Regions from separate parts of the Paenibacillus sp. TAB_01 genome, predicted to be linked through region 2. Evidence: riboswitches for the same ligand, from Rfam matches in the RefSeq annotation. Region 2 holds a riboswitch; each other region holds the start of a gene.

Region 1 (8,054 bases), 4.0 Mb from region 2:
GAACGTCTGGTTCACCTCTACGGGCGCACCCATGCTGTCGGTAAATTCTCCTTCGTCGGTCAAGCTTCCATATTCGAACGTGCCTTTGTAGACGATGCCGTCGGGATAATACAAGGTACCTTGCCCGTTGTAGTATCCGTCTTGAAAATCCCCTTCATAAAGCAGGCGGCCCGTCTTCGTAAATTCCTTCCCTTTCCCATTCCAGTTGCCGTATTCGAACGCTCCCGCATAATCCGGCTGCCCGTTATCGAAGAAAGATTTGCCCTGACCGTTCGGATAGCCGTCCTGGAATTGTCCGTCATACCATACTTGACCGTCGGCAGAAAATAACTGACCGAAGCCGCTCGCTTTTCCTTCATGGTACGTTCCACGGTGCTCCAGCTTGCCGTCCAGGCCGTAGGTCTCGCCCTGTCCTTCTATAATTCCGTCTTTGAATTCGCCCTGATATACCGACCCGTCGGCCTGTCGATACACCCCTTTGCCCTGCTGTACCCCGTTCGTTACCGGCTTGCCTTCGCGATCGGCGAATACGCCTTTGGCCTTATCGGCATAATCGCCGTCCTTAAACGTCCCCGTATACGTATCTCCGTTGGCAAAGATCAGCTTGCCCTGCCCGTCATAACGGGATTGGCTAAAGCCTCCTTCATAGACGATCCTGCCGTCCGAATAGACCGTTCCGCGGCCTTCGCGCATCCCTTGGAGCAATCCGCCTTCATAGGTCAGCTTCCCTTCCCAGTCGTACGTTTTCCCTTCGCCGCTTCGTTTGCCGTCTACGTATTCCCCATCGAATTGAAGCTTGCCTTCGAAATTGTACTCCTTGCCGTAGCCGTTCCGCTCATCGTTCGCATAGGCACCTTCAAATACAAGCGTTCCTTCATCGTTATACATCTTGATTTCGCCATCCAGCTTCCCGTTGGCAAAGTTCCCCTTGATCCGGCTCTTGCCTTCGAGATAATAAGTTCCCTTGCCGTTCGGCTGTCCGGATCGGACTTCTCCCTCATACCATTGACCATTGGAAAAGAACCGTACGCCGCTCCCGTTCTCAGCCGGATGAAGGACTTGGCCGCCGCGGTCCTTAAAGACGCCCCGATCGAATTCATTGTTCACGAAGCTCCCCGTATAAGTGGAGCCGTTGGAGAAATACATCGTCCCTTCAGCGAAATCGTTGTGCTTGAAGGTTCCCTCAAACCATAAATACGAGGAATCCAAATAATATTTGCCCTCGACCATCTCGTCATCCTTCACTGTGCCTTCGAACCGCTCGCCGTTGGCATAGCGGACCTCTCCCCTGCCGGAGCTGACCCCTTGTACAAATTCGCCGGTATAAGAACCGCCTTCGGCATAATATACGGTGCCGTGGCCCTGAAGGGCATTATCCGCCACTTCGCCGGCGTAAAACAACCGTCCCTCGGCGTCGTACAGCTTGCCAGGCCCGTTCGGCTTGCCGTTCTTCACGCTGCCGGACCATTTGCTCCCGTCCGCCCAATAGATTTTGCCGAAGCCTTCCAGTACGTTATGGGAGAACTGACCTGCTTGCAGGAGCCTGCCCTGCAGATCGTACAGCTTGCCGCGGCCTTCCTTGCTGCCGTTTTTCCAGCCGCCTTCATATTCCACATCTCCGTTCAGGTTATAAGAAGTGCCCTGTCCGTCATATTTGCCGTTGCGGAAGCTCCCCGCGTAAAGCAAGCTTCCCGACGCATCGTAAGCTTTCCCGATCCCGTCCGTCACAGGCGTCACCAGGTAAACGGCGAGCTTCTCCTTGTTCCAGTACACCTGCTTCTGTGAAGCCTCGCCTACAAAACGAAGCGGCACGAAGGTTGTCCCTTCCCTTAAGCTCGGAGCTGCGCTCAGCTGTACTGGGGTTCCGTTGACCAGAGCCTCGTTTGCTCCAATCGAAAGAACGATTTCCAAGCCTTCCTTCTTCCCTGTCACCTGCTGCTTCTGTTCATCCCAGGCAATCTGAAGCCCAAGCTTCTCAAAAACAGGCCGGAAAGGCACGAGCACCGTTCCCTCCTCATTCAGCGGAGGCTGCTCGAAGCGGATTCTCTCATCGTCGACAGAGACCGTAATCGGCAGCTCAAAGCCCGGCAGCTTGTCGGTATCATAGCTGATCTCGACTCCCCTTCCCTGCAGCTCTCTAAGGACATCGGCCGCAGCCGGTGTCAGCGGGTTGCCTTCCAAATAAACCTCGCGAAGCCGGGGAAGAGCGGTTAAAGCCGTTAAATCGGAGATTTGATTATTTTTTAAATAGAGCGTCTTCAAGCCTGTCATGGAACGAAGCGCCCCGATCTCCGTCAACCCTGTCTGGTTGAGAAACAAATGCTCCAGCCCGGTCAGCTTGGATAAGCCTCCCAGCTCCTGAAGCGGATTGGAGGACAAGTCGAGCACTTTCAGCTTCTCCATTCCTTCTATCCCGGACAAATCCGTGATGCCTGCCTGCGAAATAAACAGCTGCTCCAGCCCGGTCAGCTGCCATAAGCCCTTCGGGTCATGAACCGGATTTCCGTCGAGAAATAACATATGCAGCCTCGGCAGTTCGCTCAGCGTCCGGATATCTTCGATCCGGTTGCCGGTCAGGTCGAGCGCTGTAAGCTTCTTCAGCCCGCTGAGAGGATATACATCCGTGATTTGATTGTTTCGCAGGATCAGCTTGCTCAATGCCGAGGCATACTGCAAACCGGTCAATTCGCCGATGCCGTTCTTGCCCTTGGTTCCGATCCAAACCAGGGTGCTCATCCGCTCCAGATCCTCGGGAGTCAGCTCGCCCGCCGGCTTCTTCAATTGCTTTCGAATCGCTGTCTCCAGCTGGGTATCGGGCACTAACTGCAAGCTCTCCGCCTGCACGGAAGCAGGGATCACGGCGCTTATCGGAGCGGCAAGCAGCGCGGAAAGAATAATTGCTTGTAAAGCGAGGGAAGGTCGTTGTCGTTTGTCCATATAGGTCTCCTGTTCTATGTACGTAGGCATAACCTCTGGTAATTCTATGGATTCCACAAAATTCCTTCATTTGTGTAAAATTTTCACAAAAAAGGCAGTAAAGACGGCAGCAAGAAAAAAACATGCTGCCGCAGCCCCTACGCGGGAACTGCAGCCGCATGCTTTTTCAATGAATGGCCTTGCTTCCTACCCGATCCGCCCGAGGAACTAGGCCAAGCGCTTAACCTCAGAGCGGCAGCTTAAATAATCGTACAAGCTTAGAAACAGATCGTTCTCCATCTCGCTGCGCAGCGAAAACTTCACTTCCCCGCGCCAATAAAAGGTGATCAAATGGCTTCGCTTTCCCATCACCATTTCCACATCCCAGCAAGGTGCCCTTTAAATCGAACACTTCCTTGTTTACGAACATTTTAGGTCCGTCGCTGGACAAATAAACGCCCAGCATATCTTTGCCGATCACCGCATAAAACCCTTCCCTTGTCATCACGCTCTTCTCCTCATTCCCCAAATCACCGTTCCTCCTCTCCCGTAAAAAAAGAATAGGACTCCCTTTGCCCAGGCAGGAGTCCGCAAGCATCTATAACGCATCACCAATTCCTTCGGCAGCTGGCTGGCGGGACGCTTCAAGCATCCTTCGCCCCTGTAGCTTTGCGTCACAAGCTTTCGCTTGCTTTGCCATTTATCGGGCAGTTGAAGTAAATTTGTACTACAAATTACGACAACTTTAGCATATAAGATAGTCCCTGGCGAATACATATATCTTTGTACCTATTTTTATTCGTTTTCCACGCCCCAAAGCCCTATTTTAAGATAAAGCTGCTAATTTCTCCAATTAATTCAGGCTCCCGGCAGCAGAAGTCCGGTCCAGGAACAAACCTCGGCGCCCCTTTCCAACGGCTCAGCATCAGCCCCGGCCAAAGGCCTACAAAGATGGCTGCGGCGAGCCGGCCCCGCCCTCCCGCTATGCAGTGACCGGCACGAGCATCCGGGCTCGCGCGCGTCAGCGCCTCTTAGCTCCGTTTGACCGGGACCTCACTTATGTGCTCCAAAAAAGAACGTCCGGCTTTTCAGCCGAACGTCTTATTTCTTTACATATTTCCGCGCTTTCTCAATCGCTTCGTCTTCTGTCGCTCCTGTAACATACCGTCCATTAATATAAATGAATGCAAACCGCGAGCAAGGTCCGCAATATGACTTGCAGCCTACCTTAATCTCGGCCTCGGGCGCCAGCTTCTGAAGCTTCGGCAGCGCAGTTTTCATCTTCATATGCTTGCATTTATCGCAGACGCGAATATCGTTCGCCATGACTTACAATTCCTTTCCTGCCACATCAGCTCTCCATTGAAACGGAAGCTGCCTTACTTACCTACGGGCGGTACGGCATGGAGGACGGCCGCCCGCATAGAGCGCAGGCCAGTCCCGCCTTCCGTCCATCGAAGCATACGGCCTAGTGGTCGCCGTGGTTCCCTTTGCTTGGATTCGTCACTGCAAAGCCTTCTTCAGGAGTGAAGAAGTAGTCGATCCGCACGCCGTCCAGCAGAGGCTCGTCCTTTTGCAAAATAACGTCGATGTTCTTGTCCGTCGAAACAACTTCGTCCTTGTCGGTAGGAGTATCAAGGCTCATACCGTAATGGGCGTGATCGCCATGGCTGTGCGTAACGTATACGCGAAGCTTTAATTCTTTATTCTCTTCTTTTTCTAGTTCAGCAAGCAGCATTTTTGCCGCGTTGCGAGAAATTTTGCAATTCATCAGTATAACATCTCCCACTTGTGGTTTTCTCCTTATTGTAAAGAATCAACCGCGGGAAAGCAACCCGTTGACGGACTCCCATGTCAAATCGGCTGCGGCCAAATTCTCCTGATAAGAGACCGCCTCCGTATCTTTCAGCAAATGTCCCGTCAGAATGCACACCGCCGTTTCCTCCGCATCGACAATTCCTCTGTCTGCCAGCTGTTTCAGCCCTGCTAAGGAAGCCGCCGAAGCCGGCTCGCAGCCGATGCCGCTCCGGTCGATAAGCGCCTTCGCTTCCATGATCTCCGCATCGGAAACCGCGGCGGTGACGCCATTCAGCCCGCCGATGACGGAGCGCAGCGCTTTTTTCCAGCTGGGCGGATTGCCGATATTCAAAGCGAAAGCCACAGTGTGCGGATTCGCTTCGGGCGTCAGGACGCTTCGGCCTCCCGCCACCATCCGGTGAAACGGGCTCGCGCCTTCGGCCTGGACAATTGCAACCCGCGGCAGCTTGTCGATGAAGCCGAGCTGCTTCAACTCAAGCAGCCCTTTGCCTAAGGCCGCAGCGTTGCTTAAAGCACCGCCCGGCAGGACGATCCAATCCGGCAGCTGCCAGCCGAGCTGGTGGGCGATTTCGTAAACGATGCTTTTTTGCCCTTCGATCCGGAATGGATTGATGGAATTGCAGACGTAGAGCCCCAGCCGCTCGCTGTACCGCTCGCTAAAGCGGATGCCGTCGTCATAGGTGCCGTCGAACCGGATCAGCTCGGCGCCGTATGCCGCCGTCTGGCGAACCTTGTTCGGCGAAATATGACGGCCGGGCAGGAAAACGTGCGAAGAGCAGCCACCAATGGCCGCATACATGGCAAGCGAGGCGGAGGTATTGCCCGTGGAGGTGCAGGTAAACCGCTTATAGCCGAGCGAGCGCCCGTGGGATACCGCCACTGTCATCCCGTTGTCTTTGAAGGAACCGCTCGGGTTCTCGCTCTGTGCCTTCAGCAGCAGCTTCCGTACGCCTGCCAGACGGGCAAGCGATTCGGAAGGGTACAGCCCCGTGTTGCCTTCATATTTTGTCGTAATCCAGCGCGCTTCCAGGTCGGGGAAAATCAGCTCCTTGTAACGCCATACGCCTCCGGCATAAGGCGTCATCCGCTCCGACAAGCGCTCGTCCCAGACTCTCTTGAGCTGTTCGCTGTCGATGCCGCTCCACTCCCTGACCACATCCAGCAATCCGCCGCATTCGCATAAAAAGGGGCTGCGGACCGCTCCGCCGGCCATTGCGCCGGGCATTCCGTACATTGATAATGAAAACTCATCCTCTTCACTCCTAAGGTTATAATCGGGTTATCGCTTCGTCCGCGCCTTGCGCGCCGCGTTCCTGCCTCTTACAATAAGAGAAAACATTATATAAATCTAATATATGTTTTTTGGCAAATCATCAATAAAACTGATGATTTAAACAAGCGAACAAGGAGCCGATTTCTCCGATGAATTTACACGCGTTAAAGCTGTTTTACGAGACGATTGCCTGCGGCGGCGTGACCAAAGCCGCCGACAAGCTTCACTTGAGCCAGCCCGCGGTCACCGCCCAAATCCGCAATCTGGAGCAGGAGCTCGGGCTGCCTCTGCTGGCTCCGAAAGGCAGAGGCGTTCAGATGACCTCCGCAGGGGAGCTGCTGTACAAGCATGCCTCGCGGTTATTTTCGCTGGAACGGAGCATGCTGAGGGAAATGGCGGAATACAGGGACGGTCTGCAGGGAACGCTCCATCTATGCGCAACGTACCTGCCGGCCAATTACATGCTTCCGGCATGGATGACCGCCTACCGGCAGGCGAACCAGGGAATCCGCATAAGCCTGACCACGGCAAACTCCAAAGCCGCTTACCGGCAGCTGCTCCATTACGAAGCGGACCTGGCGTTTATCGGGGGCAGCAGAGAGGAGCCCGAAGGGGTGGTGCGCGAGGAGCTGCTGGAGGACGAGCTCTGGTTTGTCGTGCCGGCCGGACACCGGCTCGCAGATACGCAGGTGACGCTCGAGGAGATAGTCCGGGAGCCGTTTATTTTGCGCGAGGAGGGGAGCTCCACCCGGGAGAAGCTGCTCGCCTTGTGCAGGCTGCATAATCTCGGCGCTCCTGCGCCCGGCCTCCAGTTCAACGGTCTAAGCGAAACCATCCGCGCCGTCTCGGCCGGATATGGCGCAAGCTTCCTTTCCGCGCTGGAGGTGCGCGAGGCCGTCCTTGAAGGAAAAGCGGCGCGGGTTTACATAAGCGACGCTCAGCTGACCAATCCGATCGCCGTCTGTATGCGGGCGGACGAGGAGCTTTCTCCTGCAGCCGGCTCCTTTCTGACATGGGTAAGGGAAAAAATAGAACAATTATAAGTTATTAACCATTGGACAATAATGAAACTTTTCTCTATTATGTTTTAATGGAGATAAGGAGTGTGCACACATTGGCATCTAATAACAAACAGCAGTCCCAGGGTCAGCTGCGCAGAGGCCTGAATGCCAGGCATATGACAATGATCGCATTGGGCGGGTCCATCGGAACCGGCCTGTTTCTGGCGAGCGGCGGCGCCGTACATACGGCAGGTCCGGGCGGTGCGCTTTTGGCCTACTTTACGATTGGCATCATGGTTTATTTTCTCGTTACCAGCCTTGGAGAAATGGCGGCTTATTTACCGGTCTCCGGTACGTTCAGCACCTATGCGTCCAAGTTCATCGATCCTTCCATAGGTTTCGCGCTCGGCTGGAACTACTGGTACAACTGGGCGATTACCATCGCCGCGGAGCTGTCAGCCGCCACCTTGATCATGAAATTCTGGTTTCCCGACAGCTCCTCGCTGCTATGGAGCGCCCTGTTCCTGATTCTGATGGTCGGTCTGAACCTGCTTTCCGTCAAAGCGTACGGGGAATCGGAGTTCTGGTTTGCGCTGATTAAAGTCGTAACCGTCATCATTTTTATCATCATCGGTCTGATGATGATCCTGGGCATTTTCCGGTCGGCAGGACCGGTCGGCTTCACGAACTTTACGGCCGGCGACGCTCCGTTCCCGGGCGGCATTCTGGCGACGCTCAGCGTCTTTATGGCGGCAGGCTTCTCGTTTCAGGGAACCGAGCTTGTCGGCGTAGCCGCAGGCGAGAGCGACAACCCGCGCGAGAATGTGCCCGGTTCATCCGCAGCGTATTTTGGCGGATCGTGCTTTTCTATATGCTGGCCATTCTTATTATCGGTCTGCTGGTCCCCTACACAAGCGACAACCTGGCGAGCGACAGCGTAGCTATGAGTCCTTTTACGATGGTGTTCGAAAAGGCCGGCTTAAGCATCGCCGCATCGGTGATGAATGCGGTTATCCTCACCTCCGTGCTGTCAGCGGGCAATTCCG
Region 2 (8,054 bases):
CGGCCGTACCGCCCGTCTCCTGCTCATGTTCCTGTCCTTCGATGTGCAAGCGACGCCTGTCTCGTGCCTCAGGACGCGTTTTTTTCGAAGGAGAGCATAAATGTCGTAGCATGCTCGTTGCTCGTAAATGTGATGTCGCCGTTGTTTTTGGTCATGATCTGCTTGCAGATGGCAAGGCCCAGACCGGTCCCGTCCGATTTGTTCGTGACGAACGGGGCGAAGATCGTGCCGGAAATGCTTTCCGGAATCCGCGGACCGTTATTGCTGATATGAATATGCACCTGCTGCTGATCCTCGAAGCATGAAATGTGCATTTTTTTATTGCTCTTCATATCGGAAAGGGCATCGATGCCATTATTAATCAAATTGGACAGCACCTGCTGAAACGCCAGCTTCTGTACCCGGACGTACAGATCCGAGGGAACGGAAACGGTCAGCTCGACATTCTCATTAATCAATCGCGGTCCCAGAAGGGATAAGCTGTATTCCAGCGTCGGCTTGAGCGGAAGCACGGCTAGCTCCTCTTCCATAATAGGCCGCTTGGAGAAGCTTAAGAACCCGGTCACCTGCATATGAATGTGGTTCAGTTCATTTTCTATGTATTGAATATAGGTCTGCCCTTTATTCGAATCGGCATGCTGGATTCCCGTACTGAGCAGCTTCAGGAAGCCTTTAATCGCTGTCAAAGGGTTGCGGATTTCATGCGCCATGCTGGCCGCCATTTTCCCGACCAGGTTAATCCGGTCGTCATGCAGAGCGTGAATGGCCTGATCCTTCTCCCGCATCGCGGATACGGCCTGGTTCCAGTAGCACTCGCACAGCACCCGCTCGAACTGGTCGATCCGGTAGCTGATCTCCCGGTACAGCTCAAGCGACACCAGATCGCTTCCCGCTTCCAGGAACGTCTTTCTCCACAAGTGCGCGCCGGTAATAATATGAATGATATGTACATTCATCTCATTATAAATCCTGCACCATTCATCGACCTTCCACTGGATCGGATGTTCCTCCGCCGGCTTAAGCAGATCGATAAAGAATTCGAACAAAGCCTCGCCCTGTTTGTATAAAATGCCGTATTCAAATCTATCCACAAACTGATCATTGAATTGTTCAATCCAATAATTGATCAAATTCGCTTTGTTGTCCCTGAGTTCCATCAGTCGTGGCTCTATCTTCATCGCTAAAAACCTGCCCGTAAATAGGATGCATATCTCTGTTTTTAAACATAGCATATCCGAATACTGGGAACAATGCTCTACTATGCTTGTTTTACTCAAACTTACGGCCTATGAGAAGCGCGTTTTATGTCGAAATGTAGATGTGAAATTGTCCGATGGTGTCAATCGTCAGCGGGATGCTGAATACCTTTTCCCCCCAGGTATACCCTGTCTGTTGAACCAGATGGGGCGGCGTAATGTCCACCTCGATGCCCTGCTGATACAAGATCGCGCTGGCATTCCCGCTAATCATATTGCCAAGCTCCCCTACGGCGCTCTGACACATTTCGTCGAATTCCGTTATAGGATATCCGCCCATCATGCCCGACACCATCCGGAAAGCGACGGTTTCCGGAAAACCGAACAAAATATCCTTGTTCAAGGAACCGATAATACCGATTTTGAACCATATATAATGGTGGAGATAGTCGATCTTTTGAACGCTTAATTGACCGACCGAAGGTTTGATTTGAATCAAGGTCTCGATAACATGAATCGAGGAAGACAGGAACGGATTGACCAGACTGGCCTGCACATCATACAACCCCTTTGCAAAATAAATGTATATCAAAAAAAGGACTGCCCGAAATGAGCAGTCCTGTTCTAGCTAACCTAGAATATGAGCGCAGCTTTCGGCGGCTCGGCTGCCGTAGGGATTGCCCCCTTAGGCCCGCAGCTTTGCGTCCCTGCCTTTCAACAGGTTTGCCATTATCGATTTCTCACATTGGAATAATAAAGTTCGGAACCATTGTACCACACAATCTGATAAAATAGTACTGATTTTCACGCCGACCGTACGTAAAATGCGTGACTATCCGCCCAAGGATATCCATCGGAGGTCGCGCCATCCTTACCGCTTCACATAGCTCTTCCGTCCGGATACCTGTCTGCGGAGTCCCGGATGCATGACTCGAGCGGCGACCTTCCGGTTCTAGCTGCGCTTCAAAAATTCCAGCGTCACGCGGATCGCTTCCTCCAGCTGCGGTGTTGTCGAAGCAAACGGGTGTACCGCCCCGAAGGTATGGTTTCCCGCCTGGATCAAGGCGATGCCGTGCTGCGGCGCTCCCAGGCGCAGCGCTTCAAAGCCTTCCCGCAAGCGGGGCGAATCCTGGTCTCCCTGCACCTGCAGCACGGGAAGCTCCAGCCCGGCGAGCCGCTTGACGATATCGAACCGCTCGCCCTGCTCCTTCAAGTCCTCGTAGAAGGAAGCGCGAATCGGCATCTGCTGTCCGGTCCTTGCATTCGCTACATAGGCAACGCCCTGTTCGGCTATCTGCTCCTTGAACGCATCGTCGAACAAATCCGCTTTGGCGATGCCGTTCCAGGTTACCACGGCGCTAATCTCATTGGGATGGTCCGCGGCATAAACGATGCTGCTGCCCCCTCCGCGGCTGTGGCCGAGCAAGCATATCTTCCCGGCATCAGCCTGCTCGGAACGAGGCAGCTCCCCGATGCCTAGGGCGTGAAGCAGATATGTAAGATCCTGCTGCTCCCGCGAATAAGTATTCAGCGCGAACTTGTCCAGCTCATCGAAATCCGTTTCGGCGACGCCGTTGCAGGAAAAATTAAACGTGACCGTATAAAAGCCCGCCTCCGCAAACCGCCGGGTGGCATACGGAAAGAATCCCCAATCCTTAAAACCCTTAAAGCCGTGGCAGATGACCAGCACCGGCCGGCGTACAGCTCCCGATGCTTCTCCCGAGCCGGCAAGGGTCACGATCTCTCCGCGGATATAAAGCGGTTCTCCCGACGGCAGCTGCCCCGCTTCCCGAATGAAAGGCTCCTGAATCATTTCCGCCTCATGTGTACTCATACAGTACCACTCCCTCTCAATTAAATGAGTAATTACGATGAACCTGATAAGTTTAATAGGAATAAATTCATTGTACCATACTCCGAGCCGCAGGCTTTAATCTTGCTGCAGAGGCTTCGGTTTATGAGAGGGCATGCAAACAAAGCCGCAAGCCGGAAGGGCTTCACCGCCCGGCCGGCTCGCAGCTTGAAATGGCCGCCGCCATATACTGATGCTGATACTGATGCGGATGCGTGCTTTTACAGCTCCACCATCGCTTTGATGACTCCGGTTTCCGGCTTCAGCCAGGCTTCATACGAGCCGATCATGTCCTCGAAGCCGACGCGGTGGGTAATAAATGAATCCGTATCGATGTGTCCGCTGCGCAGACTGTCGATCACATGCTCGAAATCAACAATTGTCGCATTCCGGCTGCTCATCAGGGTAAGCTCACGCTTGTGGAACTCCGGATCGTGAAAGGATAGATCGGCCTTCACCAGCCCTACGAAAACCAGCCGACCGCCATGCGATACATATTGGAAGGAGCTTTCCATCGATTTGGCATTGCCTGTTGCATCGAATACCACCGTCGGCAAATCACCGCCGGTGATCGCTTCGATTTCCTTCAACGGATCGTTCTTTACATTCACCGTGTAGTCGGCAGGCGCCCATTCCCTGCAGTACTCAAGCCGGCCCTCATTCATATCGAGCGCGATGACCCGAGCGCCCGCCAGCTTGGCGAACTTCATGACGCCGAGTCCGATCGGCCCCGCTCCGATCACAAGCGCGAATTCGCCTGGAGTAATCGCTGCCCGGCGTACCGCATGAGCCCCGATGCTCAAGCATTCGACGATAGCCGTCTGCTCCAGTCCCAAGCCCTCCGCTTTCAGCAGATGATCGGCGGGCACCGCTATATACTCCCGCATGCCGCCATCCTGATGGACGCCGAGCACTTTCATCTGCGTGCAGCAGTTCGTTTTGCCCGACCGGCAGGCGATGCAGCGTCCGCATTCCAGATACGGCAAAACCGCTACCGGATCGCCCGCCTTCAACCCCCGGCTGTTGCTGCCGATCTCCACAATTTCACCTGCAAGCTCATGCCCAAGAATACGCGGGTATTCAAAAAACGGCTGATTGCCGCGGTAAGCATGCAAATCCGTGCCGCAAATGCCGATGCGGCGAATCCGCACCAGCGCTTCCCCTTCCGCCGCCGCAGGCATATCCGTTTCTTTTAAAGCAAAGCGGTTCGGCTCTTCACACACGATCGTTCTCATGAATCAGGTCGCCTCTTTTCAAAGTAGGATAAAAGGATGGAATTTCTCTTACTATGGATTCTCTATTTAGAAAGCGGTTTCCTTCCCGTATCTAAAATAAGCTTCGGATGTTTTCCTCCTGCCCTAACTATTTGTCCGATGTCTCCCTCTTCAAGGGACCGGCTTAAGCAGCAGGCGGCAAAAGACCCGGACTTGGCTGCCCCGCAGTGCGCACTTAAGATCCGAGAACGTCGGAGAGGCGGGAGTGAAAAAAGAAACAGCCAGGGCTTCTGCACCTGGCTGTTAAAAAACATCGCTGCGCGCACAATACCTGCTTCCAGGCTTAAGCTTACGAAGCCTGTCTGACGGCTTTGCAAGCGCGCAACTGTTGTCCTTGAGGCTCAACCAACCGATGATCCCCTCGCTTTGAATCGGGTTGAGCTTCTAGGACACAGGCGAACGCTTACGCTGCTGCAGTACGGTTGCGTACGCTCCGCCCGTTTCTTTAGCGCCCTCGGCTCCTGCCTTGGCCGATTCATCTTCATTCCGCCGCACTCCGCTAGTGTCTAGTGCGGCTCTTCCCTTACAACGACCTGCCCAAGCAGCTGCTCTACATCCTGCGGGTCCACATAACCGGCACGGGCCGTCAGCGCATTGGCCGAGCCTGCCGCCGCAGCGTAGGCAAGGCATGCCTCGAGCGGCTGCTTGCGCAGGGTCGCAACCGCCATACCGGCTGTATACGCATCTCCGCACCCTACTGTATTCACCGGCTGCACCTGCGGTGAAAGAGCAGTATACCGTTTGCCCCCGTAAGAGCTGTGTGATCCTTTGGCTCCCAGCGTGACGCTGATCAGCTCAATCCCCTTCTCGTGCAGCGTGTCCAGCTGCGTATCCTCCGCAGCCCAAGGGGCACCGGCTTCCCGCGCCTGACCTGTCAGCTGCGCCATTTCGTCCTCATTCGGCTTGATGAAATACGGAGCCGCATCGACCGCATGCCTCAGCGCAGAGCCGCTTGTATCGAGAAAGGCCAGCGCTCCCGCCGCCTTCGCCAGCGTGATCAGCTGCGCATAATAATCGTCCGGGACTCCCCGAGGGAGACTGCCGCTGAAGCAGACGACCGATGACCTGCAGGCCAGACGGTATACCGTATCCGCCAGCCTGCTCATTTCCTTGGCCGATATGACAGGCCCGGGCTCCAGCACCTCCGTAGAGACGCCGGTCGCTTCATCGATCATGTTCAGGCAAAGCCGGGACTCTCCTTCAACGCTTACAAAATCGTGTCGAAGTCCTTGACGGTCCAGCCCTTTACGGATCCAGTCCCCGTTGCTCCCTCCCAGAAAGCCGGTCGCAACAACCGGGCAGCCTAGCTGGTGAACCACGCGGGCGACGTTAATCCCTTTGCCTCCCGGCTCGGCATAGAGGTTGTTCACCCTGGATACATGCCCCAATGGAAAACGGGGCAAATAATACGTCTTATCGATAGCCGCATTCAAGGTAACGGTCGTAATCATTGTTCGTCCGCTCACTTCCAGTCCGAAGCCCTGCCGGCACAGCCGGCCATCCGCATTTTATCCATTGCGGCCGCCTTTACGGCCTGTTTGGCCGGAATCATATATTTGCGGGGATCGTTCTCCGCAGGATGCTCGGCAAATACGCTCTTGATCGCGTCGGAAAAGACGATCCGGATTTCCGTCGCAATATTCATCTTCGCCATGCCAAGCGAGATACATCTTTTTACCTGCTCCTCGGGAATGCCGGAGCCGCCGTGAAGCACCAAGGGGAGCGAAAGCTTGCCGGCAATCCGCGCGATCCGGTCGAAATCGATTTTCGGCTCCCCTTTGTAAATGCCGTGAGCCGTGCCGATAGCCGGAGCCAGTGTAGGCACGCCCGTCAGCTCCACGAACCGGACGCACTCGTCCGGGTCGGCCATCAGCGCTTCGTGCTCGGCTACCACGATCTCGTCCTCGACGCCGCCGACCTTGCCCAGCTCGGCTTCCACATTGACGCCGACCGCCTTGGCAATGTCCACAACCCGGCGGGTCTGCCTGACGTTCTCCTCGAATGGATGCATCGAGGCGTCAATCATCACGGACGTATAGCCTGCCCGGATGCATTGAATAATCGTATCGAAATCCGTACAGTGGTCCAGATGAAGCGCAATCGGTACCCGGACGCGGGCTGCAGCCGTTTGGGCCGCAGCTGCGATATAGTCGGCGCCCAGATGCTTCACGGTACCTACGGTCGATTGCAGAATGAGCGGCGACTGCGTTTCCTCAGCCGCCTCGACGACCGCTTGGAGCATTTCCAGCGTATGAATGTTAAATGCGGCGATGCCGTAACCTTGCGCTCTGGCCGCTTCCAGTAAAGGGGTAGATGATACTAAGGGCATATCGTTAACCTCCGAGCTTCCGGTGATAAGTAGATGAATTAAATAATAACAACCTGCGTCAAATTACGCGGCGTATCCGGGTTGACCCCGCGCTTCATGGCCGTGTAATAACCCAAATATTGCAGGGCGGGCAAGTAGAGAACGCTGCGCGCGTCATCGGACAAGTCCGCTCCACCGATATCGAGCACCGCGTCGGCAAACGCCGTGTCTTCCCCTTCGCGCGCGGTCAACAGCAGCACGAACGCGCCGTATTCCTGCATCTCCTTGGCTGCCTTGAGCTCATAGGAGCGAGCCTGCTCGGACAGCAGCAGACACACAAGCGTTCCCGGCTCGACGACCGATTTGGGGCCATGGCGGAATTCCAGCGTGCCGTACGCTTCAGTCCACACATAAGACATTTCCTTCACTTTCAGGCAGGCTTCAAGCGAAATGCCGTAGGCCGTACCCATGCCCAAGTAAATGTATTTATTGAAATCATGACCGTCGACCAGCTTCCGGATAAACGCATCCGACCGGCTAACCACATCCTCGTCCGCTTTCATCACCCGCTCCATCTCGCGGATCCGCTCTTCGTTCTCTGCCGCTTTGGCAATCGCCGCCTGCATCATAAACGTCATGCTGCTGAACGATTTCGTCATTACCGTGCTTTTTTCTTTCCCGAGCGGCGAGATCAGGCACGGCGCCAGCTGCGCGAGCCTGCTGTCCTCATAGCAGCTGATGCCTGCCATGTCAGCATTCGGCACATCGCGCAGCGATTCCAGCGCCAGAATAACCTCGGACGATTCTCCCGAACGGGATACGCCGATCACCAGGTAACGGCGCTGATCCGTCATCGCCTGGCTTCGGAACAGAAACAGCTCTGACGAAGGATACGCGGAGGCGCTTTTGCCAAGCCATGCACGGCAGGTGGAAGCCATGGACAACGCTTGATAGTAGGATGAGCCCGATCCGATAAAAATGATTTCATCATAAGCGGGATTCAGCAAGTAGGATTGAATCCAATCCTGCTGCCGCTCCAGCTGTGCCCATGCTGCCTGCAGAGCGTCCGCTTGGGCGGATATTTCAGGATACGTAAACTGACCGAATTTCGTCATGGAATAGCTCCTCTCCTGGATATAATGAAATTTTACGTCATTATTTTGATTTTTTCAATCATTTTATTCTGACATTGGGAGCGATTGCGCATTCCATTCAGGCTATGGTATGAAAAAAATATGGGCCTCCATGTAACCCAACTGTCTGAGCACAGGAGAGAATGGATATGGGGTTACAACCGCTGTTGAAATTCGTGTCATTTGAATGGATACTTAGCAGGAGCGACACGAATTTCAAAGGCGGACGCTATCGCTTTTCCACCCCATATCCATTCTCTCTTCTGTTCTACTTTGTGCTGCCTTCTACTT
Region 3 (8,054 bases), 690 kb from region 2:
CCACATGTCATTCCTGCCTCATTAATTCAATTACTAGGTGGCGTCGCCATGATTAGTGTACTAGTTGACTCTTTGAAAATGAGTTTCTCTGGTCCATTCAAATCAGGCGCCCTCTTTTCCTTTATAATCACAATCTCTGGGATCTCAATTCTCCATATTGGAGCGCCATTCTGGGGTCTGGTTGGGGGTACCTTGGCCACCTTATTCTTAGATAAACAAGATTTTTATAAATCCGAATCAAGTTACCAAAACAATGAAACTAACTTGAGTGAAGCTCTTTGCAAGGACAAAATTTCCTAACACCGTTTCTTTAGACCTCGGATACATCTCATGAAAAAAAATAAATGACACCTAGACATAGTGTAGTCTAGGTGTCATTTATTTCTTTGTATAGAATAAAAACCTCATTTACTTATTCTTTGGGTGATGGCGCATAAGGTACTATTACCTTCTTCGCTTCCGGTGTGGCCGTTCTCCAACCTGCTTGCTGAGATTGACGAATCCATCGGGATAACTTCTTACCGCTATTAGACGTTTATAGCAGAACTTGTCGAACGGTACCCGATAGCCACCCATGCCCTCTCTGGCAACACAGATGATGTGAAATTTTCGGGGTAGCTGAATAAACACCAGGTAGGTAAATATATCATTGTTACACATCAGTCCGGATGGACTATAAATCGACGAGTTAGCTGAAGGAGACTTGATCGTCAACGTGCCAGCCTACAACAGCAAGCTCCAGTTCATCACTTAGGCAGTACTACTCGAAACTTCCCTCAGCTAACCCATTTGCATTTCAAAATATTCCTGAAGTCCCCGCTTTCCCTCTTCCGTTACTTTAATAGCCCTAGAACCGGGCATCGCTTCCACCCAGCCAAGCTCTTGAAATTTGATCACGATCCCGTAACCCAGTGATCCGGCTAGGTGATGCTTGCGTTCGCTCCAATCGAGGCATTTTTTCGTGAAAGCTCTACGCTTCCTCCGAAGTGCCACTAAGTCAACGCCGAAGTCTGTGAAGAATGCGCTCCCTTGCTCCGTCAACTGGAAGTCCGTTATCTCCTCCGAAATAATGCCCTTCTGCAATAAGCTCTCGGTCAGTGCTACCCCGAACTCACCGGCAAAATGGTCATAACAAGTCCGTGCTTTTTTCACCGCTCTGGCCTGCGTCGATTCCCGCAAAGACTGAACCGGAATCATCGGCGATATAGATAACAATGTTTCCAATGTACCGGCAACATCTGGATTCATTTGATAATAATGATGGCGGCCTTGTCGTTGTAGTGTGACGACGGAAGACGTCAACATTTTTCCGAGGTGGAAGCTAGCCGTTTGCGGTTTGATTCGCGCCATAAAGGCCAGCTCTGATGCCGGGTGCATCCGACCGTCCAGCAAGGCCACCAACATCGCCGCCCGACTAGGCTCTGCGAGAATGGCGGCGATCTCTGCCACATTTACATTGGACTCCATAAGCGTTTTCCTCCCTCCTATTCATAGCTAAACGCCCAGCTAAGATTAAGGAAATCATCCCAACAGCAAGCGTAAATCCTACTATAGCACGAAAAAGGCCATAATGTGCCGATAGTAAACCAACACCGATAATAGGAATGCCAACACCGATATATACGCAGATGTAGAGGCTAGAGATGATCTTTGCTTTGTGCTCAGGCGGCGCGATGGCGTTGACCAACTGCATGCTGCCTTTGAAAGATAGTCCTTGTCCGATTCCGGCAGTCGCAGTGCCGATGAGCAACGACATTGCGGAGCTAAGAGGAACCGCCACTACGATAAGCGTCAAACCTAGGCAAAGCGTCAACAGGCCTGCCAACATTGAAGTGGATGTGCCTACGTTTCGACTTAGTAGCTGTGTGAGGACAGAGGCGCCGAGCATTAGGAAGACGACACCACCTGCAAATGCCAGATTGCGAATACCTAGCAGCGATGCGATATATGACGGAATGACGGACATAAACAATGCGGTGACAGCCCATGCGGTCATCGCAGTTAATGCGGCAGATGTGAATGACCGCCTGACTTCGCCGGTAAGCCGCTGCGACTCTCGGGAGACTTGGGATTGTTGGGAATGATTCTGCGTTTGTACTTGAACCGTTTCCCTAAGTCCGATGATCCCTAGTAAACAGGGCAAGACGAGTAGCCAATGTACCACGTACGGAGACACATCCGCATAGGAGGCGTATTGGGCGGCTGCACCGCCGATAAGGGGGCCTATGGCTGTTCCGCCCGCTGTCGCGATTGACGCCGCAAGCGCCGCCGACTGCTTGTTCGGATAGGGGTTCAACTCCATTAACGCAGCAGACCCTGCCCCACTGAGCATACCTACAGCAATCCCTTGCAAAGCTCTCGCTACGAACAGCATCCATATCCCAGAGGAGCATGCAAACAATACGGAGGCCATTATCGAAGTCACGGATCCAGCCGCAATCAGTTTCTTTCTCCCATAGCGATCCGACGCCTTGCCAAACAACGCTAACGAAGGAATCAGCACCACGGCATAGGTAGCAAATATCAGCGTAAGGACGAGCGGCGAGAAGCCGTATCTCATCTGATATAATTGGTAAAGGGGCGAAGGAATATTAGTACTCATCATTAAAATCAACATTGAATAAAACACTAACCAGAACGATTTGGTCATATTCTACACCGACTCTCTATAGTAGTTGTTGTTGTACCCTTTTGATTGTACAAGCGGATCACTACCATGTGCATCGAAGTATGAAATGCATGACAATAGTTCTTTGCATCAGTTTAATTGAACAAAACCGCCCTTTAATAACATCAAAGAGGAACTGATCTCGCCACAGCTCCATATTAACGTAATCCTTTAGTTTAGAGGATTACAGTCTTTTTGCGTTATTAAATCTATGTATGCCAAATCCCTTTCTATAGGTCGAATGGAGACGGTACAAAATGGATTCGTACGAAAGATCAAGAATTAAAGACGAAGTTCGATACGAAGTCGAAAGTGAAGTTCGGGATGAAATAGCAGCAGAAGATAAGCAGAGGCGGCACCTCTTTCAAAGGTACTCGCCTTTGCAGCGTTCGCGGTAATCATTATTTATATTTTAGGCTTAATGTGTTTGGTTTTTTCGGAATCCGCTGTTTCAATCGTTGCCATTTCAGTTTTCTTTTACATTTTAAGCACATTAATTTATACCGTCTTATACGGCTGGTGGATACCCGAAAGATGGACGCGATCATGGATTGTAGTACGAATCCTTCTTGTTCCATAGACCGGAGCGATTACAATTGGCGGTGTGATTTTACTATTAAACTTCTTACTTACGATGTTCTTAAAGACAAACGGTTATTCCGGTATTCTTTGGTGAATTTGATGTGAATAAATACTTTCCTTCTTCGCAACTCGATTTTTCCCATATGCTTATTTCTCCAAAAATGCACCTCAACGGTTTATAATTCATGATGAAATGATTCATTTTCAGTCATGAAATGTCGAAAAATAAGACCAGAATCATTAAGGTGGTTTCGACAGAATATTGTTGGCATCGTATACTTTATATAGTTCAAATGGACTATGTAAGGGTAACGATTATAGCCAATCGATAATGACAAACCTTTCGAAAGAAAGGGATGCAAAGCTATGGATCGAAGGAGCATCCCTTTATGATCGCCAAGTTGCCGATTTGGGTGAGTATTTGCCATCATCCATTTCTGGGTTATTTTTTTATTGATAAAGGAGGAGAATCCAGCAGCAAAGATAATGATAGTTGACGATCAAGTCAGTATTAGAATGCTTTACCCAGCACTCTTAACTGCCTCAGGTCACGAGAAGCCGGGGGCAGTATTTCTGCAAAGATTATCGGAGGTCAGACAGGAGCAAACACAATACTTAAGGCAAATAAACTGGTAAGAGTAACAAAAATGTTTGCAGGTCGGGTTTGTGTTGGAAGATATTGTACGGAAATATATGAATTAATCGAAAACACGACCTTCGATGCAAATAATATTAAGAAGCTAGCATAATTCTTGGAGGTTATAAGATTGAAATACTAGGAAAAGCACCATTATTCAATAACCTCAGCGATCAGCAATTGCAAAGTATTTCAAGAGTCAGCAAGGTGAAAACATATAAAGCAGGGACGATCCTCTTTCGTGAGCACGAAATGGGATTGATTTTTTATATCGTGATCTCGGGCAGCGTGAAAATCTACACATCCAATCGTAACAGCGGCGAGGAAGAAATCTTGACGGTATTTGCTGCGGGTGAAGCGTTCGGAGAGCTATCATTGCTGGAAGGTAAACCGCGTTCGCGCCACTGCTCAAGCTATTGAAGATACACAGATCCTTTCATTATCGGCTCATGACTTTACCAATTTATTAAAAGATAACTTTGATATTAGCCTAAGCATATCAAAGAATTATGCGGTAGACTTCGTGAAACCAACCAAGAAGTCCAAGATCTTACATTTTTAGATGCAAAAGAACGAGTAGTCAAAAGCCTGGTGAAGCTCGCGATCAAGCATGGGAACCGAACCGGGAATATCAAAAAGTAAGCTGGAGAAAGCGGTGGTTGAATGAAAGAAAGTCACTCCAGTCAATACCAGTACGTTGGCTTCCGAATTAACAAAAATTTTTACAATAGGAACGGCGTTTTGGTTGTACCCAAGTTATCTGTACTTACACGTAGAGACATTCAATATTTATTGCACCAAGGTATAGCGATAAAAGAAGATGACGTAGAGCAAGCATCTATTCTTCATCTCGTCAATTCTGCAATTAATGAAATTAAAGTCGCGTTTGATAAGGTACGTTATTTAAAACATATACCATTAAATTATGTTCACGAAAAAATTATTCCCGTTGTTACAGTAATGAGTGAACATCCGGATCTGCATCATATTTTTACCCACCTAAAGCAACACGATGAATATACTTACAGGCATAGTATCGGGGTTGCAATTATATCCCAACTTATTGGTAGAGCGAGAGGCATACGAGCGCAAGAACTATTAGAGTTAACCATTGCAGGATTTTTACATGATATTGGAAAGGTAAAGATCCCTGATGAGATCATTAATAAACCGGAAAAACTAACCCCTGATGAGTTTCATCAAATAAACCAACATACAGTTTATGGTTTTGAAATAATGAGACGTACTGCCGGGATCACATGCAGACAAGCACTTGTCGCTCTACAGCATCATGAACGTGAGGATGGCAGCGGATATCCATACGGAGTGAACGGAACAATAATTTTATCTTTTATTTCTTCATCGTTCTTTAGAATGTCCGCCCAAGTCTCAAACGCGCTGTCTATTCTATCTTCTCTCGTTGGATTCAATGATATTTCCCCGATAAATGCCTTAAAATGGTCGTTTAATTTCACTAAATTACCTCCTGTTAGCTTGTTAGCACTCACTAGATTTCGTATAATCTATTACTTTTAGTGTCGCATAGTTTGGGAATGTAATCTGAAGAGCATACTAAGAGACGCTCTCGGAATAGTGACCATTAAAATAAATCAATTCAGATAGATCATTGATTTATCGCAAAGATAAACAATTTGCCTTTTCCTACTTCTGGACGCTCCCGCTTGGGCTACGCCCACAACTTTTATATCAATTCCCTCCTGTCTTAATCAATATTTTTTCCTACCGAAAAAGGAACGTATCGACCGACCGCATCTGGAACATGCAGGACAGCTTGCCCTCCGCTACATAAAATTGAAATGCATAGTGGCAAGGCGGCAGCGCCATCCGGTCCACCTCCGCCGGATTCCAGGCTACGACCAAATGTCTGCGGGAATCGGGATTATGCTTTATCTGCTCGACAACCTGGCTGATCTGGTCGATATGCCGGCCGTCCGGCGCGGGCCAAGAGCGCCACTGCGAGCCGTAGACCGGTCCCAGATCGCCGTTCTCATCCGCCCACTCGTCCCAGATGGTGACCCCATTGTCCTGCAAATAGCCGATGTTCGTATCCCCGCTCAAAAACCAGAGCAGCTCATGAAAGATCGACCGCACATGCAGCTTCTTCGTCGTCAGCAGAGGAAAGCCTTCCGCTAAGTCGACCCGAAGCTGGCGGCCGAAAACCGATATCGTGCCGGTTCCGGTGCGGTCCCCTTTTTGTACGCCATGGTCTAAAATATCCTGAAGCAAATCCAAATAAGCTTTCATTGTTCACCTCTAATAATAAATTTCTTCGCCGCGGCGTGTGAAATGAATAAATATCATTATATAACGAGTTTAGGTTTTTAACTATAGATTCATTCCCCTGCATGAAACCTGATATTCCCAGCATCGGGCAGTGCCGTTGCTCCGGCCGCCCGGTTCAATCGAGTGAAACGTGCTTTTGAAGGAGTTGAATAAATGCTCGTGCAGCGCCTCCGATATATTTACTTTTAAGGTAAATAATACCTACTTTCCTGCGCAGCGAGGGATTCGACAACGGAATCACCTTCAAATCCCGCGTATCGTATAACTCCAGCAAGGTCTTTGACAAAATGGACACTCCCGCTCCGGCCCCAATCAAGAGCAGCAAAGATTCGATGGTCGTGGTTTCAATCCGGGGATGTAATTGAAAGCCCTTAACCGAGCATACCGAATCAATCATTTGACGGCACCGATGCGTTGCGGGGAACATCACGACATGCTGATTTCTGATTTCATCAAACGGGACAGTCGAATGCCCGGCCAACGGATGATCCTGATTCGTCACCAAATAAAATTCTTCTTCATAAAGCGGTATCTGCTCAAAGCGTTCATCCTCTTCCGTCAGAATCGTCACGGCGAAATCAAGCTCCTCCAGAATCAGCGGCCTTGTGACATCCTCCATTCCACGTAATGTAAACTGCAGCTTAGGATGCGCCTTGTAGAACTCGCCCAATAAGCGGGAAACAAGCTCATTGATTTCGCCGATCAAGGCGGCAACCGCAAGCGATCCGCGCTCGGAGCGCTGCCATTCATGAATTTCCTGACGGGCTCCCGCCAAAGAAGCAAAGACCGTATGGCAATGCTTATATAAAATTTCCCCGGCTGCCGTCATCGATATTTTTTTGCCGATCCGGTTAAAAAGGGGAACGCCCAGCTCGTCTTCCAGCAGCTTGATTTGATAGCTCAATGTGGGCTGTGTGATTCCCAGTATTTCAGAGGCCCTCGTAAAATGCAGCTCACGGCATACCGTTTTAAAGCACTCCAGCTGTCTTAGTTCCAAAGCATTTCCTCCTCGCAGGCTGTGCAGCAGGCTTGAATCATTTATTCTATCTATCATTATAATAGAAACAATAGTATTGATCTATCAAATATTGAACCCTAGAATAAAGCTTGTACCAGATGAATTTACCAGGAGGTCAGGATCCCATGTCAAAATTAATCGCGAATGTAACCATTCCCGATAGCAAGCTGGCTCTCGAAGCCGCCGAATTGCTGCAAGAGCACGGTAACGAGCTGTTGTGGAATCATTCAAACCGGGTATTTCTTTTTGCCGCCATTCAAGGGAATCAAAACGGTGTAAAGTTTGATCCTGAATTGCTCTACATCAGCTCCCTATTCCACGATATAGGACTCACTTCCAAATACAGCAGCCCGGACAAACGCTTTGAAGTGGACGGGGCTAACGCCGCCCGTGATTTTCTAAGAAGCCGCGGTGTCCCGGAGGAGTCGATCCGGCTGGTATGGGATTCCATTGCTCTGCACACAACCCTTGGCATAGCGGAACATAAAGAATCGGAAGTAGCGCTTATGTATTTCGGTGTCGGTTATGACGTCATGGGACAAAATTTCGAGCTCATATCGCAAACAATGCGCCAACAGGTCGTTGATGCTTTTCCGCGCAATCAGTTCAAGCAGAAGATCTTACCCGCATTTTTGGAAGGGTTCAAGCACAAGCCGGAAACGACCTTCGGCAACATCAAATCCGATGTTTGCGAGCTGCTCCTGCCGGGATATACACGTCCCAGCTTCTGCGATTGTGTCCTCCATTCCAAATGGAGCGAATAACTCCGATGGATACGCTCAGTGCCCGTATCGCTATGCAGCACGAGAACGAATGCCCAGCCAACATGCCGAAGAGCACCCTCC
Region 4 (8,054 bases), 4.8 Mb from region 2:
ACCGACAGCCTGCGGCTGTACGTGTCGGCTATCACTCCCGCGATGCCTTCAAATAAAAGTACGGTTACTTCCAGAACCGTTCCTACTAGCATCAGTTGAACTGGGTTCAGTCCTACCGCGATAACCTGATAAACAGCATAGGTTGTAAACATCGTTGTATTGGCCAACGATGTCCAGAAGCCCATGACGGTATAAACCTGCGATGCATGAAATTTCATCATATCCGGGCCCGCCTCTCCGATTACGGCAGATGGAGTAGGTCGCATGCTTCCCGGTTACCTCCGTTCCACAAGCACGCATATCCTCTACCGGTGATGTGATCTTTTTTGAAACCTGATGACTTTCGCTGCACTTATGCTTTTTCCCATAACTGACACCTCCGCAAAATCGTTAGTTCTATCCTATCTTCTTCTCTTATTAAACAGTAGAGCAAAAATCGGTAAAATCGTTTATTACTCATTTAAGCTCTTATCCATCATTAACCGGCATAAGAAAAAAGAGGGTGTCCCATAAGTCATTAAATGACTGAGGGACGCCCTCTCATTTTGTACAACAAAAAGAAACCTACCTTTGGTAAAATGGAAGTACCACCCACCATTCACATAAAGGAGAGGTTTCTTTTGTACATTCAATATACCATGGATCAACTTTGCCTGCCAATGGATTTAGAAGAGGACATTCCAGCAAACCACCTCGTTCGCGTTGTAAACACTGCCGTCAATCGTCTCGACGCCGCTATCTTCGACGCCGCTTACCCCGGAGGCGGACGAGATAGCTATCACCCCAAGATGTTAACCAAAGTCATCATTTATGCCTACACACAACGCATCTACTCCTCTCGCCAGATTGCCAAGGCTGTCCGTGAAAACATCATGTTTATGTGGATCGCAGGCAGGCAGCGCCCGGACTTTCGTACCATCAACCGCTTTCGTTCGGAACGAATGAAAACTGTACTGGAGACTGTGTTTACGGCCGTTCTTCAATTCCTCGCAGAGGAGAACTATGTGCAGTTGGAGCATTACTTTGTGGACGGCACGAAGATCGAAGCCAATGCCAACCGCTATACGTTTGTTTGGGGAAAGGCTGTCGTGAAGCACAAGGCCAAGCTCCAGGAGAAAGTCCAGACCTTGTTCGCCGCCATTGAAGAAGCTGAGAGGCAAGAAGAAGGAGCACATGAGGGCAGGGATCTTCACGAGCTGGGAGAGTCATCTGCCATCACAAGTGAAAAGCTGGCACATGCCGTCAAGCAGTTGGAAGAGCGCCTGCAGGAGAAGCCTAAAGATAAACCGCTAAAGAAGGCGGTGCGTGCGCTCCGCAAGGACTTGCTTCCGCGGCTCCAAAAGTATGAGACACATGAGATCATCTTAGGAAATCGAAACAGCTACAGCAAAACGGACCATGACGCCACATTTATGCGAATGAAAGAAGACCACATGCGAAATGGCCAGCTCAAGCCGGGTTACAACGTACAGATTGGCACTGAAAATCAATTCATTCTCGGCTACAGCGTTCACCAGCGGCCGACCGATACGCGCTGCCTCATCCCTCATCTGGAGAAAATAAAATCACAGTTCGGCAAGCTGCCACACACCGTCATCGCTGATGCGGGCTATGGCGGTGAGGAGAATTATGACTATTTGGAGCAGAACAAAGTCGAAGCCATTGTAAAGTACAGCACGTACCATCGCGAAAAAAGCAAGGCATGGCAAAAGGACATCAGTAAGATCGACAACTGGACCTACAACAGCGAGCAAGACACGTGGACATGCGCAGCCGGACAACCGCTCCATTTTCGTAGGGTAAGTAAGGAAAAAAAAGAAAGTGGGTATGAAATCGAACACAGGCATTACCGAAGCACCAGCTGTGAGGAATGCCCGCTGAAACCACAGTGTACGAAGGCCCAAGGTAACCGTGAGATCAAAGTCAGCATGAAGTATTTGCGGCTAAAGGGCCAAGCAAGGCAAAAGCTCCGCAGTGAAGAGGGTTATGCCCTGGCAGTGAGGCGCATGATCGAGCCGGAGCCTGTGTTTGGTGATATGAAAAACAACCGAGGATTTAGAAGATTTCTGCTTCGTGGCTTACCAAAAGTAAGTCTGGAGGTCGGGTGGCTTTCCCTTGCCCACAATCTACTTAAGAAAGCTGCAATAGATACCAAAAACCAAGGAGCTAAGCGAGAACAGATCGCATAGCTCCTTGGTTTTTTCGAATGTCATCTTATTTTGTTCCAGAGGGTGTCTCCAAATTTACTTTTGGGACAGCCCCTTCTTCAAAATTTGGATGTGATGCGCATCCTATTAATTAATATACTTGCGTGATCGTATAATTCGCCGGGTCACTTCAGGATCGGGGGCTGCTCGCCGTTTTGCACGCGTGCTGCGTCATATGTCGGATCTACCGTCACCCATGTGCCGCTGTCTTTTAAATAAACCTGATTCCATGCGTGATAGGTTTCAGGGGCGCTGGCCTCATAGCCCATAACCAAGCGCGTCGGAATGTTTAAGCTTCGGGCCATAGCTGCCAAGGTGGCGGCGTAATCGTAGCAGATACCGGCAGATGCATCGTAAACGGCATCCAGGTTTGGAATATAGTCATTGCTGACGCTTTGTGCTTTACCATCATCATACTTGATCGTTTGAGTAATGTAAGTGTAAATTGCGGTCACTTTTTCCATGTCCGTCATGCTTTCATTCGTCAGCTTCGCTGCCTCGCCAACAGCTTTCGTGCCGCCGTTCCAGTCGATGAGCGAGATGGATTGCAGATACACGGCATTTTCATCCGCTAGCCGCAGCTCTACATTTTCTTTCGTAACCACTTTATATTTGTTATCCGCTATCAGCTCAGCGACCATAACCGTATAGGTGCCGTTGCCTAATTGCAGCGGGTAATGCGCCCCATTGATAAAACGGTAGTCATAATGGGCATCGTCTTTCGAGATGCGGACTATAGTTTGGACTCCATCGCTTTGCGGACCGTTAACCGTAATGATTCCTTTATCCAGAACACTTTTATCCAGCGAAAACGCTGCGGATGCAGAGGCTCCTAAATTTTGAATTGGCGACAAAAACAAAAGAACCGCAAATAAGGACATTGCGAGCACTTTTTTAAACATAAAAAAGCTCCCCTTTCGGTAACTGGCTGCCATCTTAGTCACTGCTGACTAAGGAAGGCCCTATAGCTTTGCGTCTTCAGCTTTCACTGAATTTGCCTTTATCGGTTGAAAGCACCGAAATTATATTTTTTTATAGACGTATTATAGCATATGCCCTTTTAATTGAATAGATTTTATTACTTTTCTACTAGTTTACCCTTAATGACGAGACGGTGTGTAGGATTTTGCATAGGATGGCATGTGATCAGCGTAATTTCCTTGTCCCTGCCGTTTCCCTTCAGAACCCATACTTCTTCCGGCAGCACATACAGCTTCTCCTGAACCTGATACCAATACTGCTGCGTCCCCGTGTCTACCTCGATCCGATCTCCTATTTCGACTTCATCCAGCCTATTGAAGTTTTTTCCGTAGGTCAAATTTCGATGACCGGCAATGGCATAATTTCCAACGGCCCCTGCTTTGCCCGTGTTGGCGATGCTGGCAACAGACAGCTTCAGATTGTCCACAGTAGCATCCGTCAAGATAGGCAGCTTCAGCCGAATCTTATCGATGATTAAAACACCTTCGACATGACCCGGCAGCGCGGATTGCTGCGTCTGGCCCTGCGTCTGGCCCTGCGTTGGCTCCTGCGGCGGCTCTGTCTCGGCTCTCAACAGCTGCGGGCCCAATTCAACCGCTCCCGCGTTTGTCGAGAGGGGAACGGCTGCAGCCGGCGAAAGATTGGCTGCAGCCATCTCAGGCGCCGTATCGATCTGCTTCAGATTCTCCGTCCACTGCTTCATTATTTTCTGCTGCCGGTAGCTCTCATAACGGTCGTTAAGCGTAGGATAAAGAAGTACGAGAATCCCGAGGAATATACATAGCATCGGCACAATTTTTTTTATCATCCGGCCCTCCTCCCGCAAACCAAGCGGCTGCTTATTGTGGAAAAAAAATCTGCCGGCCGCCGGCCGACAGACTTGTGAAAATAAGATCAAACAGCTATGCCTTCTTCGTAAATTTCCGATGTAAGGCCAATCCCAAAAGGATCAAGAAAAGACCGGACAGCTCTACAACAGTATGGCTTGCTTCTCCTGTCTTCGGAAGCATTTCTCCTGCATTCCCCTTATTTGGCGAGCTGCCGCTGCCAAGGGGTACCTTTCGAACATCCACGTTAATCAATAGATCCGACTCATTGCCATCCTCATCCTTGATCACCACGGTAATTTGATCCGTTCCGACAAAGCCCGGATTAGGCGTATAGGTCCAATGCCCGTCAGGATCGATCGTAGCCGTCCCGTTCTCCGGCTGCTTGTTAATGACGGATAATCCTCCAAGAGGCACATTTATGCTGCCGTCAATCGGAATATCCTGCTCCGTCGTCTTCTCATCCGCTGCCGGCACCTGTGTTGGTACTGGCTCTGGTGCTGATGCTGGCGTTGGTGACGGCTCTGGTGCTGGTGTCGGTGTTGGCGCCGGTGTCGGTGTCGGTGTTGGTGTTGGCGTCGGTACTGGTGTCGGTGTCGGCGTTGGTGTTGGCGTCGATCCCGACCCCGACCCAGATCCAGATTTTTGCTTATTAACTACTGTCAACTGAATGCCGGCGGCCGACGCAATCGTAACCGGATATTCCTTTGTATCCAGCAGATAGCCAGCCGGCGCTGCCGTTTCTTTTACTACATAATCTCCCACAGGCAGCGAATCAAAAACGACCGTTCCACTCGCATCCGTCGTTTTCGTCCCGAGCAGGATTAAGTCCGTTCCCGCTTTTTGATACAGCTCAAAGGTTGCCCCGCTGAGCAGCTGGTCGGTTTGGGCTGCATTGACCTTTTTCACGGTCAATGTTCCTGTGATCGGAGCCGGCGGGGGCGGCGTAACGACCTTCGCGTTTACCACGGTTAACTGGTAACCGGCCGCCGATTGAATCGTTACCGGATGCTCCAACGCATCCAGCATGTAGCCGGCTGGCGCTGCCGTTTCCTTAACCGCATAATCCCCTGTGGGCAGGGCGTCGAAGACGGCCGTTCCGCTCGCATCCGTCGTTTTCATACTGAGCAGCGTCAGATCGGAGCCTGTCTTCTTGTACAGCTCAAAAGTCGCTCCGCTGAGCAGTACGCTGCTGTCCGCGCTATCCGTCTTCGTAACGGTTAGCGCGCCGACGACCGGGGCCGGCGGTGTCGGTATTTTGTCATTCGAAATCGTTAGCTGATAGCCGGATGCCGATTGAATCGTTACCGGATGCTCCAACGCATCCAGCATGTAGCCGGCTGGCGCTGCCGTTTCCTTCACCACATAATCCCCTGCAGGCAGGGCATTGAAGACGGCTGTCCCGGTCGCATCCGTCGTTTTCGTACTAAGCAGCGTCAGATCGGAGCCTGTCTTCTTGTACAGCTCAAAAGTCGCTCCGCTGAGCAGTACGCTGCTGTCCGCGCTATCCGTCTTCGTAACGGTTAGCGCGCCGACGACCGGGGCCGGCGGTGCCGGTATTTTGTCATTCGAAATCGTTAGCTGATAGCCGGATGCCGATTGAATCGTTACCGGATGCTCCAACGCATCCAGCATGTAGCCGGCTGGCGCTGCCGTTTCCTTCACCACATAATCCCCTACAGGCAGGGCGTCGAAGACGGCCGTTCCGCTTGCATCCGTTGTTTTCATGCTGATCAGCGTCAGATCGGAGCCTGTCTTCTTGTACAGCTCAAAGGTCGCTCCGCTGAGCAGCACGCTGCTGTCCGCGCTGTCCGTTTTCGTAACGGCTAGCGCGCCGACTACTGGAGCCGGCGGTGCCGGTATGACGATTTTGTCATTTGAAATCGTTAGCTGGACGCCGTCCGCCGTTTGAATGTTTACAGGATATTCCCTGGAGTCAAGCACATAGCCGGAAGGAGCCGTCGTCTCCTTGACGATGTAGTCCCCCGCAAGCAGCTTCTTGAAAATAACCACTCCGCTTGCATCGGTAGTCAGCGTGCTGATCAGAAACTTGTCCGAGCCGGATTTGCGGTAAAGCTCGAACACAGCTCCGCCAAGCAGCATCTGGCTGTCCGCGCTGTCCACTTTCTTGACAGTCAGCGATCCCCTGACGCCGCTAATCGTACCTGATCCGCTAGTAACGCCAACTACAATACTTTTCGTATTATCCTTGGTGACCGTAATAGTATTATTGCCGCTAAATTCGACTTTGTTGGAGATCGTATCCTGGTCTCTAGCCACAATTAAAGACTGATACTCAAGAATAGCTGCGGTCGAAAGCTGCTTCAGGAAGCTGAGGACGAAGCTCTGCTTTCCATCATCATCCGTATTAATCTGCAGCGTATAGTCTGTACCCTTGATCAGCTCCGCCCCTTTGGCTACTGTTCCGTTAGCAACTACAACGGTCGTATACAGCTTGAACGTATTGGGCAGCAGCAATTGATTGTCGGATGGCGTATCGGTTATTTGGGCATCGGCTAACGTGGACTGCCCTCGGTTGATAAGAACTGTCCATTCCAGCTTGTCGCCGTTCTGTTTGCCGTTCTTGCTTACATATTCCCCGCCATTAGGAATGCTCACCGTGGCGGTTAAATTTTTGGATACAGGTACAGCTCCGTCGAATACGGCGGCCGTATTGCTTACGCTACTGTCAATGAGTCTTCCATCAAGACTTGTTTTGAAAATAATGTGATAGGGAGAGGCAATCGGCTTCAAAAAGGTAACGGTCAGCTTATTGTCATTGTCAACCGTATAACTGTAATAAGTGCTGTCGACGACCGTTCCTTGCGAAGGATTGCCATTGGCCGCAATGACCATATTGTACACAGCAAGAGAATTATCGACCAGCTTCTGACCGGCCTGCAGCGTATCTTCAACGAGGGCCCCGGCAAGCGGCTTGCCGTTATAATTCACGCCAACCGTCCAAGTAAGCTGCTTCTTTGAAGCGTCATAGCTTCCGTTTTTAAATCCGTTGTTCTTCGCCTCGCTGCGGGGATCAAATGTCGCGGATACACTCTTCGTTTGCGCAGCCGAGGCATCGTCTATCCAATCCAAAGCAGCGTTGTTAACGAAACTCGTCGCGTTATTGATGAGCCAGTCCATGTTAAAATCCGTTTTGTAGCTGATCGTGACAGGACCGTTCAATACTTTGTTAAACGTAATGGTAAAACCTTGATCCCCCGGCACCGTGCTGTCGATCACGTAATCCGATGGGCTCATCGGACTGCTTCCTTCCTTTACGGCTATCGTCCCGGGTTGGAGGCGAAGGCCTTGGTTAGGAAACGTATCCGTTACGACCACATTGCTCATCAAATGCTTGTCCTGGTTTACCGAAATGCTCCAGGCTACTGTCTTGGCGGCATAATCCACCGTTCCGACGCTTTTGGTAATGACCACTTGGTTTATATTTTGGGTAACCGTCTTGCTGCTTCCGCTTCCGGAGGTTACCTTATTGGTAATCGTTGTACCGTTCGTCACGCGCGAGACGGCTTTCGTCTGGTACTTGATTTTATAAGGAGCTATAACATCCTGATGAAATTGAAGCTTAAAGCCGGTTTGGCCGGAGGCCGTCTCCGGAGTCACCGTGTAATCAGCTGCGGGCAGCTCCGCTCCAAGCGTTTCCGTCCCGCTCGAATTGATCGTTACCTCGTAGACATGGATGGAATTGGCAACCAGCTCCTGTGAATCGTTGAACAAATCCGTTACGTAAGCCTCGGCCTGAGCAATCGTTTTTTCGTTATAGTTGTACTTGATTTCCCAATCTACCGTTTGCGTGGAGGAATCATACTTGGCTGCCGATTTATCCAGAGCCGTTCCGCGCTGTACGTTAACCGTCGCCGATGCATTCACAGACGACCGGTTGGTGCCCTCAAACGAAGCCTTGTTAACGAAAGAGGTCTTGTTCATATCCGTGATCGGGGTCGTGAATTGAATCCGGTAAGCCGTACGTATAGGACTTTCCGTAAAATTCAGCTTCAGGACACCGCCTGCCGTGCTCACC

Evidence for each region. Region 2 has a riboswitch for cyclic di-GMP ahead of ACHHV8_RS04915 (chemotaxis protein CheX). Riboswitches for the same ligand answer to the same signal wherever they lie in the genome.
Region 1: it holds a riboswitch for cyclic di-GMP, as region 2 does, so the genes downstream of both, ACHHV8_RS24325 (hypothetical protein) here and ACHHV8_RS04915 (chemotaxis protein CheX) in region 2, are expected to answer to the same signal.
Region 3: it holds a riboswitch for cyclic di-GMP, as region 2 does, so the genes downstream of both, ACHHV8_RS01495 (cyclic nucleotide-binding domain-containing protein) here and ACHHV8_RS04915 (chemotaxis protein CheX) in region 2, are expected to answer to the same signal.
Region 4: it holds a riboswitch for cyclic di-GMP, as region 2 does, so the genes downstream of both, ACHHV8_RS28160 (transglutaminase-like domain-containing protein) here and ACHHV8_RS04915 (chemotaxis protein CheX) in region 2, are expected to answer to the same signal.

Annotation. Positions count from the first base shown of each region.
Region 1 covers NZ_JBIFNP010000001.1:5,002,365-5,010,418, forward strand. Annotated here, with positions in the region: gene ACHHV8_RS24320 (leucine-rich repeat domain-containing protein) at 1-2,937, opposite strand, end outside; gene ACHHV8_RS24325 (hypothetical protein) at 3,164-3,445, opposite strand; cyclic di-GMP riboswitch class I at 3,536-3,624, opposite strand; gene ACHHV8_RS24330 (YuzB family protein) at 4,018-4,242, opposite strand; gene ACHHV8_RS24335 (iron-sulfur cluster assembly accessory protein) at 4,385-4,687, opposite strand; gene thrC (threonine synthase) at 4,733-5,968, opposite strand; gene ACHHV8_RS24345 (LysR substrate-binding domain-containing protein) at 6,157-7,050, shown strand; partial or broken gene ACHHV8_RS24350 (amino acid permease) at 7,191-8,054, shown strand, end outside.
Region 2 covers NZ_JBIFNP010000001.1:995,066-1,003,119, reverse strand. Annotated here, with positions in the region: gene ACHHV8_RS04920 (sensor histidine kinase) at 69-1,178, opposite strand; gene ACHHV8_RS04915 (chemotaxis protein CheX) at 1,303-1,752, opposite strand; cyclic di-GMP riboswitch class I at 1,849-1,934, opposite strand; gene ACHHV8_RS04910 (alpha/beta hydrolase family protein) at 2,149-3,030, opposite strand; gene ACHHV8_RS04905 (zinc-binding alcohol dehydrogenase family protein) at 3,270-4,283, opposite strand; gene ACHHV8_RS04900 (1-phosphofructokinase family hexose kinase) at 4,829-5,773, opposite strand; gene fba (class II fructose-1,6-bisphosphate aldolase) at 5,785-6,651, opposite strand; gene ACHHV8_RS04890 (SIS domain-containing protein) at 6,690-7,745, opposite strand.
Region 3 covers NZ_JBIFNP010000001.1:307,141-315,194, reverse strand. Annotated here, with positions in the region: gene ACHHV8_RS01510 (benzoate/H(+) symporter BenE family transporter) at 1-300, shown strand, start outside; gene ACHHV8_RS01505 (ArsR/SmtB family transcription factor) at 781-1,467, opposite strand; gene ACHHV8_RS01500 (MFS transporter) at 1,415-2,650, opposite strand; cyclic di-GMP riboswitch class I at 3,574-3,659, shown strand; gene ACHHV8_RS01495 (cyclic nucleotide-binding domain-containing protein) at 4,095-4,307, shown strand; gene ACHHV8_RS01490 (HD domain-containing phosphohydrolase) at 4,551-5,423, shown strand; partial or broken gene thyA (thymidylate synthase) at 5,637-6,152, opposite strand; gene ACHHV8_RS01480 (LysR family transcriptional regulator) at 6,307-7,188, opposite strand; gene ACHHV8_RS01475 (HD domain-containing protein) at 7,335-7,973, shown strand.
Region 4 covers NZ_JBIFNP010000001.1:5,784,359-5,792,412, forward strand. Annotated here, with positions in the region: gene ACHHV8_RS28150 (MFS transporter) at 1-221, opposite strand, end outside; gene ACHHV8_RS28155 (IS1182 family transposase) at 621-2,189, shown strand; gene ACHHV8_RS28160 (transglutaminase-like domain-containing protein) at 2,333-3,109, opposite strand; cyclic di-GMP riboswitch class I at 3,124-3,216, opposite strand; gene ACHHV8_RS28165 (class D sortase) at 3,286-3,996, opposite strand; gene ACHHV8_RS28170 (SpaA isopeptide-forming pilin-related protein) at 4,091-8,054, opposite strand, start outside.